Regions from separate parts of the Nocardioides ochotonae genome, predicted to be linked through region 3. Evidence: predicted binding sites of a transcription regulator. Region 3 holds the regulator's gene; each other region holds the start of a gene.
The links. The regulator HrcA, encoded in region 3, represses chaperone genes, less so after heat shock. The targets are predictions, from matches to a motif close to TTGGCACTCGNNNNNNNCGAGTGCCAA.
Positions count from the first base shown of each region.

Region 1: the regulator HrcA is predicted to act here: its motif matches at 1,475-1,501, upstream of groES (co-chaperone GroES).
Region 2: the regulator HrcA is predicted to act here: its motif matches at 1,636-1,662, upstream of groL (chaperonin GroEL).

Region 1 is NZ_CP061769.1:3,529,179-3,534,107, forward strand. It holds gene groL (chaperonin GroEL) at 1-946, opposite strand, end outside; gene groES (co-chaperone GroES) at 1,038-1,334, opposite strand; gene HBO46_RS17010 (class I SAM-dependent methyltransferase) at 1,581-2,750, shown strand; gene HBO46_RS17015 (hypothetical protein) at 2,770-3,354, opposite strand; gene HBO46_RS17020 (MBL fold metallo-hydrolase) at 3,535-4,164, opposite strand; gene HBO46_RS17025 (S-(hydroxymethyl)mycothiol dehydrogenase) at 4,161-4,929, opposite strand, start outside.
Region 2 is NZ_CP061769.1:588,495-593,423, forward strand. It holds gene HBO46_RS02865 (MoaD/ThiS family protein) at 1-230, shown strand, start outside; gene HBO46_RS02870 (OsmC family protein) at 267-728, shown strand; gene HBO46_RS02875 (ATP-grasp domain-containing protein) at 725-1,585, shown strand; gene groL (chaperonin GroEL) at 1,825-3,450, shown strand; gene HBO46_RS02885 (RNA polymerase sigma factor) at 3,626-4,180, shown strand; gene HBO46_RS02890 (flagellar basal body-associated FliL family protein) at 4,177-4,860, shown strand; gene HBO46_RS02895 (nucleotidyltransferase family protein) at 4,871-4,929, shown strand, end outside.
Region 3 is NZ_CP061769.1:2,824,153-2,829,081, reverse strand. It holds gene HBO46_RS13740 (hypothetical protein) at 1-670, opposite strand, end outside; gene hrcA (heat-inducible transcriptional repressor HrcA) at 859-1,881, shown strand; gene dnaJ (molecular chaperone DnaJ) at 1,976-3,142, shown strand; gene HBO46_RS13725 (16S rRNA (uracil(1498)-N(3))-methyltransferase) at 3,147-3,905, shown strand; gene HBO46_RS13720 (thioester domain-containing protein) at 4,040-4,929, opposite strand, start outside.

The DNA of each region.
Region 1 (4,929 bases), 710 kb from region 3:
CGAGGACCTCGAGGCCGACCTGGTCGAGCTTGAGGCCGATCTCCGGGGCGACGACCTGACCGCCGGTCAGGACCGCGATGTCCTCGAGCATGGCCTTGCGGCGGTCACCGAAGGCGGGGGCCTTGACCGCGACGGCGTTGAAGATGCCGCGGATCTTGTTGACCACCAGGGTCGACAGCGCCTCGCCGTCGACGTCCTCGGCGATGATGAACAGCGGCTTGCCGGCCTGGATGACCTTCTCCAGCAGCGGCAGCAGCTCGGTGATCGCCGAGATCTTGCCCTGGTGCAGGAGGATGTAGGGGTCGTCGAGGACGGCCTCCATGCGCTCCTGGTCGGTCACGAAGTACGCCGAGATGTAGCCCTTGTCGAACTGCATGCCCTCGGTGAACTCCAGCTCGGTGCCCATGGTGTTGGACTCCTCGACGGTGATGACACCGTCCTTGCCGACCTTGTCGAAGGCCTCGGCGAGCAGCGAGCCGATGTGGGCGTCGCGGCTGGAGATCGTGGCGACCGAGGCCATGTCCTCCTTGGAGTCGACCTCGCGGGCGGCCTCGAGCAGTGCCTTGCTGACGGCCTCGCCGGCGGCGTCCATGCCGCGCTTGACACCCATCGGGTTGGCGCCGGCCGCGACGGCGCGCAGACCCTCGTGGACCATCGCCTGGGCGAGCACCGTGGCGGTGGTCGTGCCGTCACCGGCGATGTCGTTGGTCTTGGTGGCCACCTCCTTGGCGAGCTGGGCACCGAGGTTCTCGAACGGGTCGTCCAGCTCGATCTCACGGGCGACGGAGACGCCGTCGTTCGTGATGGTCGGGGCGCCCCACTTCTTGTCCAGGACGACGTAGCGGCCCTTGGGGCCGAGGGTCACCTTGACGGCGTTGGCGAGCGCGTCGACGCCGCGCTCGAGCGAGCGACGGGCGTGCTCGTCGAACTCCAGGATCTTGGGCATTGCTCTCCTCAGGAAAGGCGGAAAGAACGAAGGTCCGGCACGTCGGCCGGCCCGGACGGGCCGGCCGGGACGTGCCGGACCATCGAGAGGATCAGGAAACGATCGCGAGCACGTCGCGGGCCGAGAGGATCAGGAACTCCTGGCCGGAGTACTTGACCTCGGTGCCGCCGTACTTGCTGTAGATGACCTTGTCACCCACGGCGATGTCCATGGGGATGCGCTCGTCGCCGTCCTCGTTGAAGCGGCCGGGACCGATCGCCACGACCTCGCCCTCCTGGGGCTTCTCCTTGGCGGTGTCCGGGATGACCAGGCCAGAGGCCGTGGTCTGCTCCGCTTCGAGCGGCTTGACGACGATCCGGTCCTCGAGGGGCTTGATGCTGACCGACACGATGTCGACCTCCACTTTCTGGCACTTCGTAGCGATGTGTGATGCACGTGGGGTGCCTGTGGACGCGGTACGCCGTCGCGGGTGTCGCACCGGTCTTGTCAGGCGCTGGCACACTCCAAAGGAGAGTGCCAGTCAGAAAACTAGCACTCTCCTCGACTGAGTGCCAGAGCAACCCCGTCGTTCGTCCTCCCGATCGCACCGGTGCCAGGTGCGTGGCGCCCGGCGTCGACCTGACAGGATCGCGGCGTGGACCTCGACGCCTTCCGCTGGCTGCTCACCGACGAGGGGCAGCGACTGCTGGCCCGCGCCGAGGAGCTCGCCGACCTCGACCCGCTCCGCGCCCAGACGCCGCTGCGCCGCCTCGCCGCCCCCGAGCACGCCGCCGCCGCGGTCACCCAGGCGGTCCTACGACGCCGCGCGGTCGCGAAGTTCGGCGCCGACGCGGCCCGCATGTACTTCACCCCGGACGGGCTCGAGCAGGCCACCCGCGCCCCGGTGGCCGCGCACCGGGCGGCGCGCCTCACGGCGTTCGGCGCCCGCACCGTGATCGACCTCGGGTGCGGCATCGGCGGCGACCTGCTCGCCTCCGCGCGCGCCGGGATGACCGCCGCCGGGGTGGACCTGGACCCGCTGCGCGTCGAGGTCGCCCGCGCCAACCTGGCCGCGCTCGGCCTGGAGGGCGCCGCGATGGTCGCCGACGCGACCACCCTCGACACCGCGCCGTTCGACGTGGCGTACGCCGACCCGGCGCGCCGCAGCGCGCGGGGCCGCTCCTTCGACGTCGACGACTGGACCCCGCCGTGGTCCTTCGTCGAGCGGCTGCTGGCGCGCGACTCCTGCGTGAAGGTCGCCCCGGGCATCCCGCACGCCCTGGTCCCGGCCGGCGTCGAGGCCGAGTGGGTGAGCGACCACGGCGAGGTCAAGGAGGCCGCCCTGTGGTCGGGCCGGCTGGCGACCGTGGCGCGTCGCGCGACCGTCATCGCCGAGCACGGCCTGGCGACCCTGACCGACGAGGAGGACCCCGGCGCCGCCGCGGTCGGCGTCGGCCCGGTGCAGCGCTACCTCCACGAGCCCGACGGCGCCGTCGTGCGCGCCGGGCTGGTGACGGCGGTCGCCGCGCTCACCGGCGGCACCCTGATCGACGAGCACATCGCCTACGTGACCTCGCCGGACGCCTCCCCCACGCCGTACGCGCGCTCGTACGAGGTGCTCGAGGAGCTGCCCTACCGCGAGAAGCCGCTGCGCGCCGCGCTGCGGGCCCGCGGCATCGGCACCCTGACCATCAAGAAGCGCGGCGTGGACGTCGTGCCCGAGCAGCTGCGCAAGCGGCTGGCCCTGGACGGCGACACGCCGGCGACCCTGGTGATGACGAGGGTCGCCGGCGCGGGCACGGCACTGCTGGTGCGTCCACTCTGAGCGGACCCACCGGCGCGGGTCAGACGGTGGCTGCCACCGGGGCCGACTCCGTCGTACGGGTCCGGCGGGCGTGCACGAAGCCGAGCGCGGCGAGCACCAGCATCACCGCGGCACCGGCGAACGCGGCGATCGCGGCGTAGCCGGCGATGGTGCCGATCGTGGCGAAGGCGTAGCCGTAGAGCAGCAGGCCGCGCAGGGTGCTGCCCATGAACAGGCTCTCGCGCAGCCCGGCCATCGCCTGGCCGGCCTCGGAGGCCTTCTCCTCGTCGGTCATCGCGTTGTACTCCCCGCTGACCGCCTCGTAGCTGCGCCCGTCGCTGGAGGCGTTCATGTGGGCGAGGATGTAGTGGTCGGCGAAGGCCTTGGCCTTCGGGCCACTGTCCAGCGGCGTGCCGGCGTACTCCTCGAGCGCGTCACGGTCCTCCGCGGACAGGCTCTCCAGCGCCGGCCCCTCGGGCATCGTGATGTCCTGCATGGTCAGCTGCTGCTCCACCTGGTCGTCGATGAAGACGTTCGCCCAGGTGAGCAGTCCTCCGGCAGCCAGCAGGACGACGGCGAGCGCCAGTCCGGTCCAGGAGATGAGCTTGTCGAGCACGGTGCGCATGGGCGCTCCTTCGCGTAGCGTTCCGGGGCGAGGGCCGCCCCCGTCCGCGGCACGCTACAAAGCCGGCCCGCGTTGCGCGAGGACCCCGCGGGGAACCCGGGCGTGTCCCCCGCCATCGGACGCACCTCACCCGGCAGGGTGAGCCGGCGTCGACCGACCCACCCGCGGGGTGAGCGGTGCTCAGGAGCCGAGCGCGGCCTTCTCGGCACCGATGGTGGTGTCGTCGCCGTGACCGGTGTGCACGACCGTCTCGTCGGGCAGCGCGAAGAGCCGCTCGCGGATCGAGGAGACGATCACGTCGGCGTCGGAGAACGAGCGCCCGGTCGCGCCGGGACCGCCCTGGAAGAGGGTGTCGCCGGTGAACACGGCACCCAGCTCCTCGGCGTACAGGCACACCGCGCCGGGCGCGTGACCCGGCGTGTGCAGCACCCGCAGCGTGGTGCCGCCGACCTCGATGGTCGTGCCGTCGGCGAGGTCGAGGTCCCACAGCTGGGCGTCGACGTCGTCGGGCCCGCCGTGGGTGAGCTCCCAGACCGGCCGGTCGGCGGGGTGCAGCATGATCGGCGCACCCACCCGCTCGCGCAGGGCCGGAGCCACCCGGACGTGGTCGTCGTGGGCGTGGGTGCACACGATCGCCTTGACGGTGCGGTCGCCGACGACGGCCAGGATGTCCTCGACCGAGTGCGGGGCGTCGATGACCACGCACTCGCGGTCGTCGCCGATCACCCAGATGTTGTTGTCGACGTCGAAGGTCTGCCCGTCGAGGCTGAAGGTGCCGCTGGAGACGGCATGGTCGACGCGGGCGGTCACGGGAGGACCACCACGCTGCGCAGCACCTCGCCGTGGTGCATCTTCTCGAAGGCGGCCTCGATGTCGCCGATGCCGATCTCCTCGGTCACGAACGCGTCGAGGTCGAGGCGGCCCTGGCGGTAGAGGTCGACCAGCATGGGGAAGTCGCGCGAGGGCAGGCAGTCGCCGTACCAGCTGGACTTGAGCGCGCCGCCGCGGCCGAACACGTCGATCAGCGGGAGCTCGGGCACCTGCATGTCCGGCGTGGGGACGCCGACCAGGACGACGGTGCCGGCGAGGTCACGGGCGTAGAACGCCTGCTTCCAGGTCTCCGGGCGCCCCACGGCCTCGATCACCACGTCGGCGCCCTCGGCGCCCTCGTAGGTCTGCGCGCAGATCCGCTTGATCTCCTCGACCGGGTCGACCTTCGAGGAGTCCACGGTGTGGGTGGCGCCCAGCTCACGGGCCTTCTCGAGCTTGGCGGCGTCGATGTCGACGGCGATGATCGGGCTCGCGCCGGCGAGCGCGGAGCCGGCGATCGCGGCCACGCCGACGCCGCCGCAGCCGATGACCGCCACCGACTTGCCGCGGGTCACCGCGCCGGTGTTGATCGCGGCGCCGATGCCGGCCATCACGCCGCAGCCGAGCAGGCCGACGGCCGCCGGACGCGCGTCCTCGTCGACCTTGGTGCACTGACCGGCGGCGACCAGCGTCTTCTCGGCGAACGCACCGATGCCCAGCGCCGGGCTCAGCTCGGTGCCGTCCTCCAGGGTCATCCTCTGGGTG
Region 2 (4,929 bases), 2.0 Mb from region 3:
GCGAGTCCGAGGTGAGCGCCACCGGCGCGACCCTGGCGGAGGTCATCGACGACCTCGAGGCCAACTTCGCCGGCATCAAGGGGCGCATCCTCGACGACAACGGCGCGCTGCGCCGCTTCGTCAACGTCTACGTCGGCAACGAGGACGTCCGCTTCCTCGAGGACCTGGCGACCCCGACCCCGGACGGCGCTCAGGTCTCGGTCATCCCCGCGGTCGCCGGCGGCTGCTGAGCCATCGACGCGTCGCCCGGCCCTAGGCTGGGCGGCGTGGAGCACCACTACCGCCTCGACCTGACCTGGCAGGGCAACCGCGGCTCGGGCACGAGCGGCTACCGCGACTACGACCGCGACGTCCTGCTCCGTGCCGACGGCAAGCCGGACCTGGCCGGCTCCGCCGACGTCCCGTTCCGCGGCGACGGCTCGCGCTGGAACCCCGAGGAGCTCCTGCTCGGGGCACTGAGCCAGTGCCACCTGCTGTCCTACCTGCACTCCGCGGTCCAGCACGGCATCGTGGTCACCGCCTACGCCGACGCACCCGTCGCCACCATGGAGCAGGTCGGGCAGGGCGGCCGGTTCACCTCGGTGGTGCTGCGCCCCCAGGTCACCATCACCGACCCCGACCAGGTCGCGCTCGCCACGGAGATCCACCGCGAGGCCTCCGCGAACTGCTTCATCGCCGCGTCCGTGAGCTTCCCGGTCACCCACGAGCCGGTGGTCCTCGCCGGATGACCGACGTGCTGCTCGCGACCTTCGCCCTGATGCCCGACGGCGAGCCCGGCGGCGACCTGCTGGTGGACGCCCTCGCCGAGCGCGGCGTCCGCGCGGCCTGGGCGTGCTGGGACGACCCGGACGTCGACTGGGCGGGCGCCCGGCTGGTGGCGGTCCGCTCCACCTGGGACTACCACCGCCGCGCCCCGGAGTTCCTGGCCTGGGCCCGTCGTACGTCGGTCGCGACGCCGCTGCTCAACGGCCCCGAGGTCTTCGCCTGGAACGCCGACAAGGCCTACCTCACCGAGCTCGCCGACCTGGTGCCCGCGGTCCCGACCGAGCTGCTCGACGACGCCACGCTCGTGGCCGGGCTCGGGGCCGCGCTCGAGCGATGGGGGAGCGTGGTGATCAAGCCGCGCACCGGCGCCGGCGGGGTCGGCGTGGTGGTGGCGGAGTCCCTGGCAGACGAGCGCCTCGAGGGCCTGACCGCGGCGCCCTGGGTCGTCCAGCCGCTGGTGGAGTCGGTGCGCACGTCCGGGGAGGTCTCGGTCTTCGTGCTCGGCGGCGGCGCGGTCAGCCAGGTGGACAAGTCCACCGCCGGCACCGCGGGCGGCGAGATCCGCGTCCACGAGCTGTACGGCGGCCGCTCGCGCGCCGTGCCGCTGGGGGAGGAGCAGGCGGTCGTCGCCGAGGACGCCGTCCGGGCCGCCGCCGGGCTCACCGGTGCCGACCTCACCTACGCGCGCGTCGACCTGATGCAGTGGCAGGGCCGGTGGGTGCTGAGCGAGCTGGAGCTGATCGAGCCCGGCCTCTACTTCGACGTCGAGCCGGCGACCGCGACGCGCTTCGCCGACCTGGTCGCCCGCCAGCTCGGCTGAGCGGGCACCCACACGGCCCGTTGCGGAGGGCTCGGGGATCGGGCAGATTCCTTGCACTCGCATGGGGCGAGTGCTAAACATGGGGCTGGCACTCTTATGATGAGAGTGACAACACCGGTTCGATGCCAGCTGAGGTCGACGCGCAGGCGAGAAGGGTTCGCCGAGTCGCGCAGGCCGTCCGTCGCGGGCAGCCCATCGCCCGGACCCCAGAACTCCAATCGTTAAGGATCCCAGGAGTTATGCCGAAGCTTATTGCTTTCAACGAGGAAGCCCGGCGCGGCCTCGAGCGTGGCATGAACACGCTCGCTGACGCCGTCAAGGTCACCCTCGGTCCCAAGGGCCGCAACGTCGTTCTCGAGAAGAAGTGGGGCGCGCCCACCATCACCAACGATGGTGTGAGCATCGCCAAGGAGATCGAGCTCGAGGACCCCTACGAGAAGATCGGCGCCGAGCTCGTCAAGGAGGTCGCCAAGAAGACCGACGACGTCGCGGGCGACGGCACCACCACCGCGACCGTCCTCGCTCAGGCGATGGTCCGCGAGGGTCTGCGCAACGTGGCCGCGGGTGCGAACCCGATGGGCCTCAAGCGCGGCATCGAGGCGGCCGTCGAGGCTGTCTCCACCCAGCTGCTCGCGATGGCCAAGGACATCGAGACCAAGGAGGAGATCGCCTCCACCGCCTCGATCTCCGCTGCTGACACCACCGTCGGCGGCATCATCGCCGAGGCGATGGACAAGGTCGGCAAGGAAGGTGTCATCACCGTCGAGGAGTCGAACACCTTCGGCCTCGACCTCGAGCTGACCGAGGGCATGCGGTTCGACAAGGGCTACATCTCGGCCTACTTCGTCACCGACACCGAGCGCATGGAGACGGTCCTCGAGGACCCCTACATCCTCATCGCCAACTCGAAGATCTCCAGCGTCAAGGACCTCCTGCCGCTGCTCGAGAAGGTCATGCAGTCCGGCAAGCCGCTGGTCATCCTCGCCGAGGACGTCGACGGCGAGGCGCTGTCGACCCTGGTCGTGAACAAGATCAAGGGCACCTTCCGCTCCGTCGCGGTCAAGGCTCCCGGCTTCGGCGACCGCCGCAAGGCCATGCTGCAGGACATCGCGATCCTCACCGGTGGTCAGGTCATCTCCGAGGAGGTCGGCCTCAAGCTCGAGACCACCGACGTCACCCTGCTCGGCCAGGCCCGCAAGGTCGTCATCACCAAGGACGAGACCACCATCGTCGAGGGCGCCGGCGACCAGGCCCAGATCGAGGGCCGGGTCAACCAGATCCGCGCCGAGATCGAGAAGTCGGACTCCGACTACGACCGCGAGAAGCTCCAGGAGCGCCTCGCCAAGCTGGCCGGTGGCGTGGCCGTCATCAAGGTCGGCGCGGCCACCGAGGTCGAGCTCAAGGAGCGCAAGCACCGCATCGAGGACGCCGTTCGCAACGCGAAGGCTGCCGTCGAGGAGGGCATCGTCGCCGGCGGTGGCGTCGCCCTGGTGCAGGCCGCTGCGACCGCGTTCGACAAGCTCGAGCTCGAGGGCGACGAGGCCACCGGCGCGAACATCGTCCGCGTCGCGACCGAGGCCCCGCTCAAGCAGATCGCCATCAACGCCGGCCTCGAGGGCGGCGTCGTGGCGGAGAAGGTCCGCCACCTGCAGGCCGGTCACGGCCTCAACGCGGCCACCGGCGAGTACGTCGACATGCTGGCTGCCGGCATCATCGACCCCGCCAAGGTGACCCGCTCGGCGCTGCAGAACGCCGCGTCGATCGCCGCGCTGTTCCTCACCACCGAGGTCGTCGTGGCCGACAAGCCGGAGAAGGCCGGGGCCATGCCCGACCCGTCCGGTGGCATGGGCGGCATGGACTTCTGAGTCCAGCCCCACCCCGCACCAACGACGAGGCCCCCGCTGCGGCGGGGGCCTCGTTGCATTTCCCGCCGAGTCGGCGTGACTGGTGGCGCCTCGGGCGGTAGCCCCCCGGCAGGCGGGTACCACGAGGTGGACGGGCGGCCCGGGGACGCCTGCGGGGCTGTGTGAGGGTGAGGGCGTGGACGAGGCAGGACGGCGCAGACGGTTCGAGCAGGCGGTGCCGCCGATGATCGACCCGTTGCGGCGCTTCCTGGCCCGGCGTACCGACCCGGCCACCGCCGACGACGTGCTGGCCGACACCCTGCTGGTGTGCTGGCGGCGCCTGGAGCAGCTGCCCGAGGACCCGCTTCCGTGGGCGTACGGCGTCGCGCGCCACTGCCTGGCCAACGCCGAGCGCACCAGCCGGCGGCAGCGGCGGGTGGCGGCCAAGGTGGCGGTCCTCGACCCGCCGGCGTCCAGCAGCCCCGGACCCGGCGACACCGACGACGACCCGGTGGGGCGCGCGCTCGCGGCGCTGCGCACCGACGACGCCGAGCTGCTGCGGCTGTGGGCGTGGGAGCAGCTGGGCGCCTCCGAGATCGCCCAGGTGCTGGGGATCAGCGCCAACGCCGCCTCCATCCGGCTGCACCGAGCCCGGCAGCGGCTGCGCGAGGAGCTGGAAGAGCTGGAAGAGGCCGGAAAGACCGACGGCCGTGCCGGACATGAGGAGTCGAGAGAGGGGAGGAAGCGATGAACGACCGCACCGAGGACCGCTCGCCCGAGAGCGACGACCAGCGCGAGCAGGAGCGCCTGCGCGCCCGCCTCCGCGGCGCCGACCCCGCTGCCTCCCTCCCACCGGCCGACCCCGCCGGGGTGGCCCGACTCCTGGAGATCACGATGAGCGACGACCCCACGACCGAGACCCGCCAGGACGGCACCCGCAACCGCAGCACCCTGACCTGGCTGGTGGCCGCAGCCGCGCTCGTCGTCATCGGTGGCGCCGGGGCGCTCATGCTGACCAACGACGAGGGTGAGCCTGCCGTCCCGGCGGCGCAGGAGAGCATCGAGCCCACCGACGAGACCGCCCCGGTCACCACGCTCACCGCGGCCGCGCCCCCGGCCGACGCCCGCTGCGGCGTGCCCACCGCCGCGTTGCTCGCCCAGCAGCAGGTCGCCTTCCAGGGGACCGTGCAGGAGGTCGCCGAGGACGTCGTGGTGCTCGTGCCGAGCCTGTTCTACGCCGGCGAGGCGTCCGAGCTCGTCGAGGTGCAGGTGCCCCCGCAGGAGCTGACCGGGCTGCTCCAGGCGGTCCCGTTCGAGGAGGGCGAGAACTACCTCGTCTCGGCCACCGACGGCCGGGTGAGCCTGTGCGGCTTGAGCGGACCGGCGACCCCGGAGCTCCTGGAGCTGTACGTCGAGGCCTTCGACGCGTGAGGCCGCTGCGGTGAGGGTCCACGGCCTGCTGCTCGCCGCCGGGGCCGGACGGCGGATGGGGATGCCGAA
Region 3 (4,929 bases):
GCGGGAAGCGGAGCGGGGAGAGGTGGGCGCCCTGGAGGTCGATCCACCCGACGCTGACGCCCTCGCGGGTCAGGTCGGTGAGCCCGACCCCGAGCACCTCCTCCAGCGGGGTGGCCGTGGCGACCGAGACGGTGCGGCGCAGGTCGTCCTGGTGCTCCTGCGCCACATGGCGGGCGATCCGCTGGAGGTAGCCGGTGTTGAGCTCGTGCTCGGCGGAGCGGAAGTGCCTCAGCGACACCTCGACCGCCGGCGATCCGGGCTGGGCGAGCAGGACCTTCTCGGGGGCGAGCACGACGGTCGAGCGGGCATCCGCGCAGCAGCGGCAGCTGCTGGTGCCGCCCACGGCCAGGCGACCCGACACCAGCAGCCGGGTGCCGCGCTCGGCGGCGCCGGGAGCACCGAGCCCGCTGGTGACGGTGAGGGTGGCACGGGCGCCGCGGGCGGCGGCGTCGGCGAGGCCCGACCCGGCGGGGCAGTGGAAGGTGGGAGTGCCGTGACGGTCCTCCACGCCGAGGCCGGTGGCGGCCGTGTCGTCGTGACCGCCGGCACGGCCCTCGACGGCCCCCTCGATGGCAACGGTGACGGCTGCGGGGCAGGCCAGCACGCTGCGGGCGTGGTCGGCGTCCTGGTCGGGATCGAGCAGCTGACGGGTGGTGGGGTCTGCGGTCACGGCTCCTCCTACGTAAGTAAGGCCAGCCTAACCTTCCTGCCCACGTCGGGCGAGTGCGGATTCCACCGAGTGGGCGGAACGCCTAGTAGGATTGGCACTCCGGGGTGAGGAGTGCCAGCGCTGCGCAGCGATGGCGCTAGGTTCATTGCCGAGTTCCACTCGGTGCGATCAGATCAGGGAGGCGAGACATGCAGGAGGACCGCAGGCTCGCCGTGCTCCGCGCGATCGTCGAGGACTACGTCGCGACAGAGGAGCCGGTGGGCTCCAAGGCCTTGGTCGAGCGGCACGGGCTGGGCGTCTCGCCCGCCACGGTGCGCAATGACATGGCGGCTCTCGAGGACGAGGGCCTGATCACCCAGCCGCACACCAGCGCCGGCCGGGTCCCCACCGACAAGGGCTACCGGCTCTTCGTCGACCGGCTCACCACGGTGCGCCCGATGAGTGCCGCCGAGCGGCGTGCGATCTCCTCGTTCCTCGACGGTGCCGTGGACCTCGACGACGTGGTGCAGCGCTCCGTGCGCCTGCTCTCCCAGCTGACCCGCCAGGTCGCCGTCGTGCAGTACCCCACCCTCTCGCGCTCGACCGTGCGCCACATCGAGCTGGTGTCGCTGACCCCGACCCGGCTGCTCGCGGTGCTGATCCTCAGCACCGGGCGGGTCGAGCAGCGCATCGTCGAGCTCGAGGCGGGCATCGAGGAGCAGGCGCTCGCCGACCTGCGCACCCGCGTCAACCGCGCGGCCACCGGTGAGGCGATCGCCGCGGCCGCGACCGCGCTGCGCGACATCGTCCCCGAGGGGCCGGTGCCGGAGGCCGTGCACACCGCATCCGTGGTCGAGGCGCTGGTCGAGGCGATGGTCGACCACCGCTCCTCGGAGCGGATCGCCGTCGGTGGCGCGGCCAACCTCGCGCGCTACGGCGACTCCTTCGACTCCGCCGTCCGCCCGCTCCTGGAGGCCCTCGAGGAGCACGTCGTGCTGCTCAAGCTCCTCGGCGAGGCGACCTCCGGCGGGGCGTTGACCGTCCGCATCGGCGCGGAGGGTCCCTACGAGCAGTTCTCCTCCACGAGCGTGGTGGCAACCGGCTACGGCCCGCGCGACGGTGCCGTGGCCACGCTCGGCATCGTCGGACCGACCCGCATGGACTACCCCGGCACGATGTCAGCGGTGCGCGCCGTCGCCCGTTACGTGTCGCGCATCCTCGAGGAGGGTTGACCGGCACCAGCGCCGGATCGCTCCCCGTTTCGCACCCCTTCGGGCCGCCTCCCGGCGGCCCCCGTCCCGCACCGCCCAGCAGAGAGAGCAGACGTTGAGCCAGGACCTGTACGAGCTTCTCGGTGTCGCCCGCGACGCGGACGCCGACACCATCAAGAAGGCCTACCGGAGGCTCGCGCGCAAGCTGCACCCGGACGTCAACCCCGACCCGGAGACGCAGGAGCAGTTCAAGGTCGTCAGCCACGCCTACGAGGTGCTCTCGGACCCGCAGAAGCGCGCGGCGTACGACCGCGGCGGTGACCCGTTCGCCGGCGGGGCTGGTGGCTTCGGCGCCGGCGCCGGGTTCTCCTTCACCGACATCATGGACGCCTTCTTCGGCGGCCAGCCGGGCGCCGGCGGCGGGCGCGGCCCGCGCTCGCGCGTGCAGCGCGGCCAGGACGCCCTGATCCGCCTCGAGGTCGAGCTCGCCGAGGCGGCGTTCGGCGTCACTCGCGAGCTCAAGGTCGACACCGCCGTGCTCTGCGAGACCTGCCACGGCGACGGTGCGGCACCGGGCAGCAAGCCGGTGACCTGCGAGACCTGCCACGGCCAGGGCGAGGTCGCCCACGTGCAGCGGTCCTTCCTCGGTGAGATCCGCACGCTGCGCCCGTGCGCGGCGTGCCGCGGCCTCGGCTCGATCATCCCCGACCCCTGCCGCGAGTGCTCCGGCGAGGGTCGGGTCCGCTCGCGCCGCAACCTCACCGTCAAGATCCCCGCGGGCGTCGACGACGGCGTGCGCGTGCAGCTGGCCGAGCAGGGCGAGGTCGGCCCCGGCGGCGGCCCCGCCGGCGACCTGTACGTCGAGATCCGGGTCGCCCCGCACGAGACCTTCGTGCGCCAGGGCAACGACCTGCACTGCACGGTCACGGTCCCGATGAGCGCCGCGGCGCTCGGCACGACGCTCACGCTGCCCACCCTCGAGGCCGACCTCGACGAGGAGGACCGCGAGGGCAAGGAGACCGAGTTCGAGCTCGAGGTGCGTCCGGGCACCCAGTCGGGCAGCCAGCAGGTGCTGCGCGGGCGCGGTGTGCCCGGCCTGCGCGGCGGGCGCGGCGATCTCGTGGTCGCGGTGGCCGTCGAGACCCCGACGCGTCTGGACGCCCGCCAGGAGGAGCTGCTGCGCGAGCTCGCCGCCCTGCGGGGCGAGGAGAACCCGGGCGGACAGGTCCGTCCCGGCTCCAAGTCGGTCTTCGGCCGGCTGCGCGACGCGTTCAACCACTGAGCCGATGTCGCTCCCGGTCCACCTCGTCGACGCTGCCGACTCCGGCGACTCCCTGATCGATGCCGCACCCGGCACGTCGGTGACCCTGGAGGGCGACGAGGCCCACCACGCGGTCGCCGTACGCCGGATGCGCGTGGGGGAGCGGCTGGTGCTCACCGACGGGGCCGGCACCTCGGTCACCGCCGAGGTCGCCGCCACCGGCAAGCGGCTGCTCACGGCGACGGTGCAGGACGTCCGCCGGGTCCCCGAGCCCGCGCCCGCGATCGTGGTCGTGCAGGCGCTGCCCAAGGGCGACCGCGGCGAGCTCGCGGTCGAGATGCTCACCGAGGTCGGCGTGGCGCGCGTGGTGCCGTGGGCCGCGTCGCGCTCGGTGGCGGTCTGGAAGGGCGAGCGCGCCACCAAGTCCCTCGCCCGCTGGCGGGCCACGGCCAGGGAGGCCGCCAAGCAGGCGCGACGCAGCTGGTTCCCGGTCGTCGACGAGCTCGCCTCGACCGCGGACGTGGTCGCCCTGCTCGCCGAGGCGCCGCTGGCGGTCGTGCTGCACGAGGAGGCGTCGGTGCCGCTCGCCTCCCTCGACCTGCCCGCCGAGGGCCCGCTCGTGATCGTGGTCGGCCCCGAGGGCGGGCTCACCGACGAGGAGGTCGCCGCGTTCGTCGCGGCGGGGGCCGCCTCGGTGCGGCTGGGTGCCGAGGTGCTGCGCACCTCCACCGCCGGTGTCGCCGCAGCGGCCGCGCTGCTGTCGCGCACCCCCCGCTGGTCCTGACCCCGGCGCCCGACCGCCCGCGCCGGTCGACGACCGGCTCGAGCGGGCTCGCCGCCACCCGCGCCCGCAGGTGCGGGCGCGGGTGACGGCGCTGGAGCGGACGCGTCGCGCTCAGGCGCGCGTCGCGTCCGGGATCACGACCCCCGGGTGCGGAGACCGGCCAGGCGGCGCAGCGCCAGCAGTCCGGCACCGCTGAGCAGCAGTGCCAGTCCGAGGCGCAGCGCGACCAGGCCACCCTGCCCGCCGGTGTGGGGCAGGTCGCCGGAGGCCACCTCGGCCTCCTCGTCCTCCTGGACCTCCTCCTGGACCTCCTCCTGGTCCTCGAGCTGGTCCTGGTCAGGGTCCGGGGTCGGCTCCGGGTCCGGGACGACCTCCTCCCGCTCGAGGTAGGTGTTGGTGACGGTCACGGCCGCGGTCTCCCCGTCGGCGATCGTGGCAGTGGCCGGCGTGATGCGCACCGGCCCGGCGACGACGGTGTCGGTGGCCCCGTCGGCGATCTCGGCGACCGTGCAGACGGTGCCGGCGGGGATGCCGGTGACGACCTCCTGCGGGTGGGAGCCCGCCGGGGCTCCGGCCGGGATCGTGTACTCCCGGTCGAAGGCGCCCTCGGGGGAGGTGCCCACCGGGTCGTCGCAGTCGACGGCGATCACGACCTCGTCCTGCGCACCGGCGGCGGGACCCTTGATCCGCTTGGTGACCTGGAGCTGCCCGAACGCGCGCTCGTACTCGTTGCTGGCCTCGACCAGGACGGCCGCACCTTCAGCGATGGTGACGGTGCTGGGCTCGAGGGACGAGGCGGTGAGGTTGACGAGGTCGTTGTCGCCGTTCTCGGTCTCGGTGATCGTGCACTGCGCCCCGGCCGGCAGGTCGGTGAACGACAGGGTCTCGCTGCCCGCGCCGGTCCCGGCCGGGATCGTGGCCGTGCGCACGACCGGGTCCCCGCCGTCCTCCGTGGCGCAGGAGACCTCGACGACCACGCGGTCCTGGAGCCCGGCCCCGGTGCCGCCGATGGTCTTGACGACGT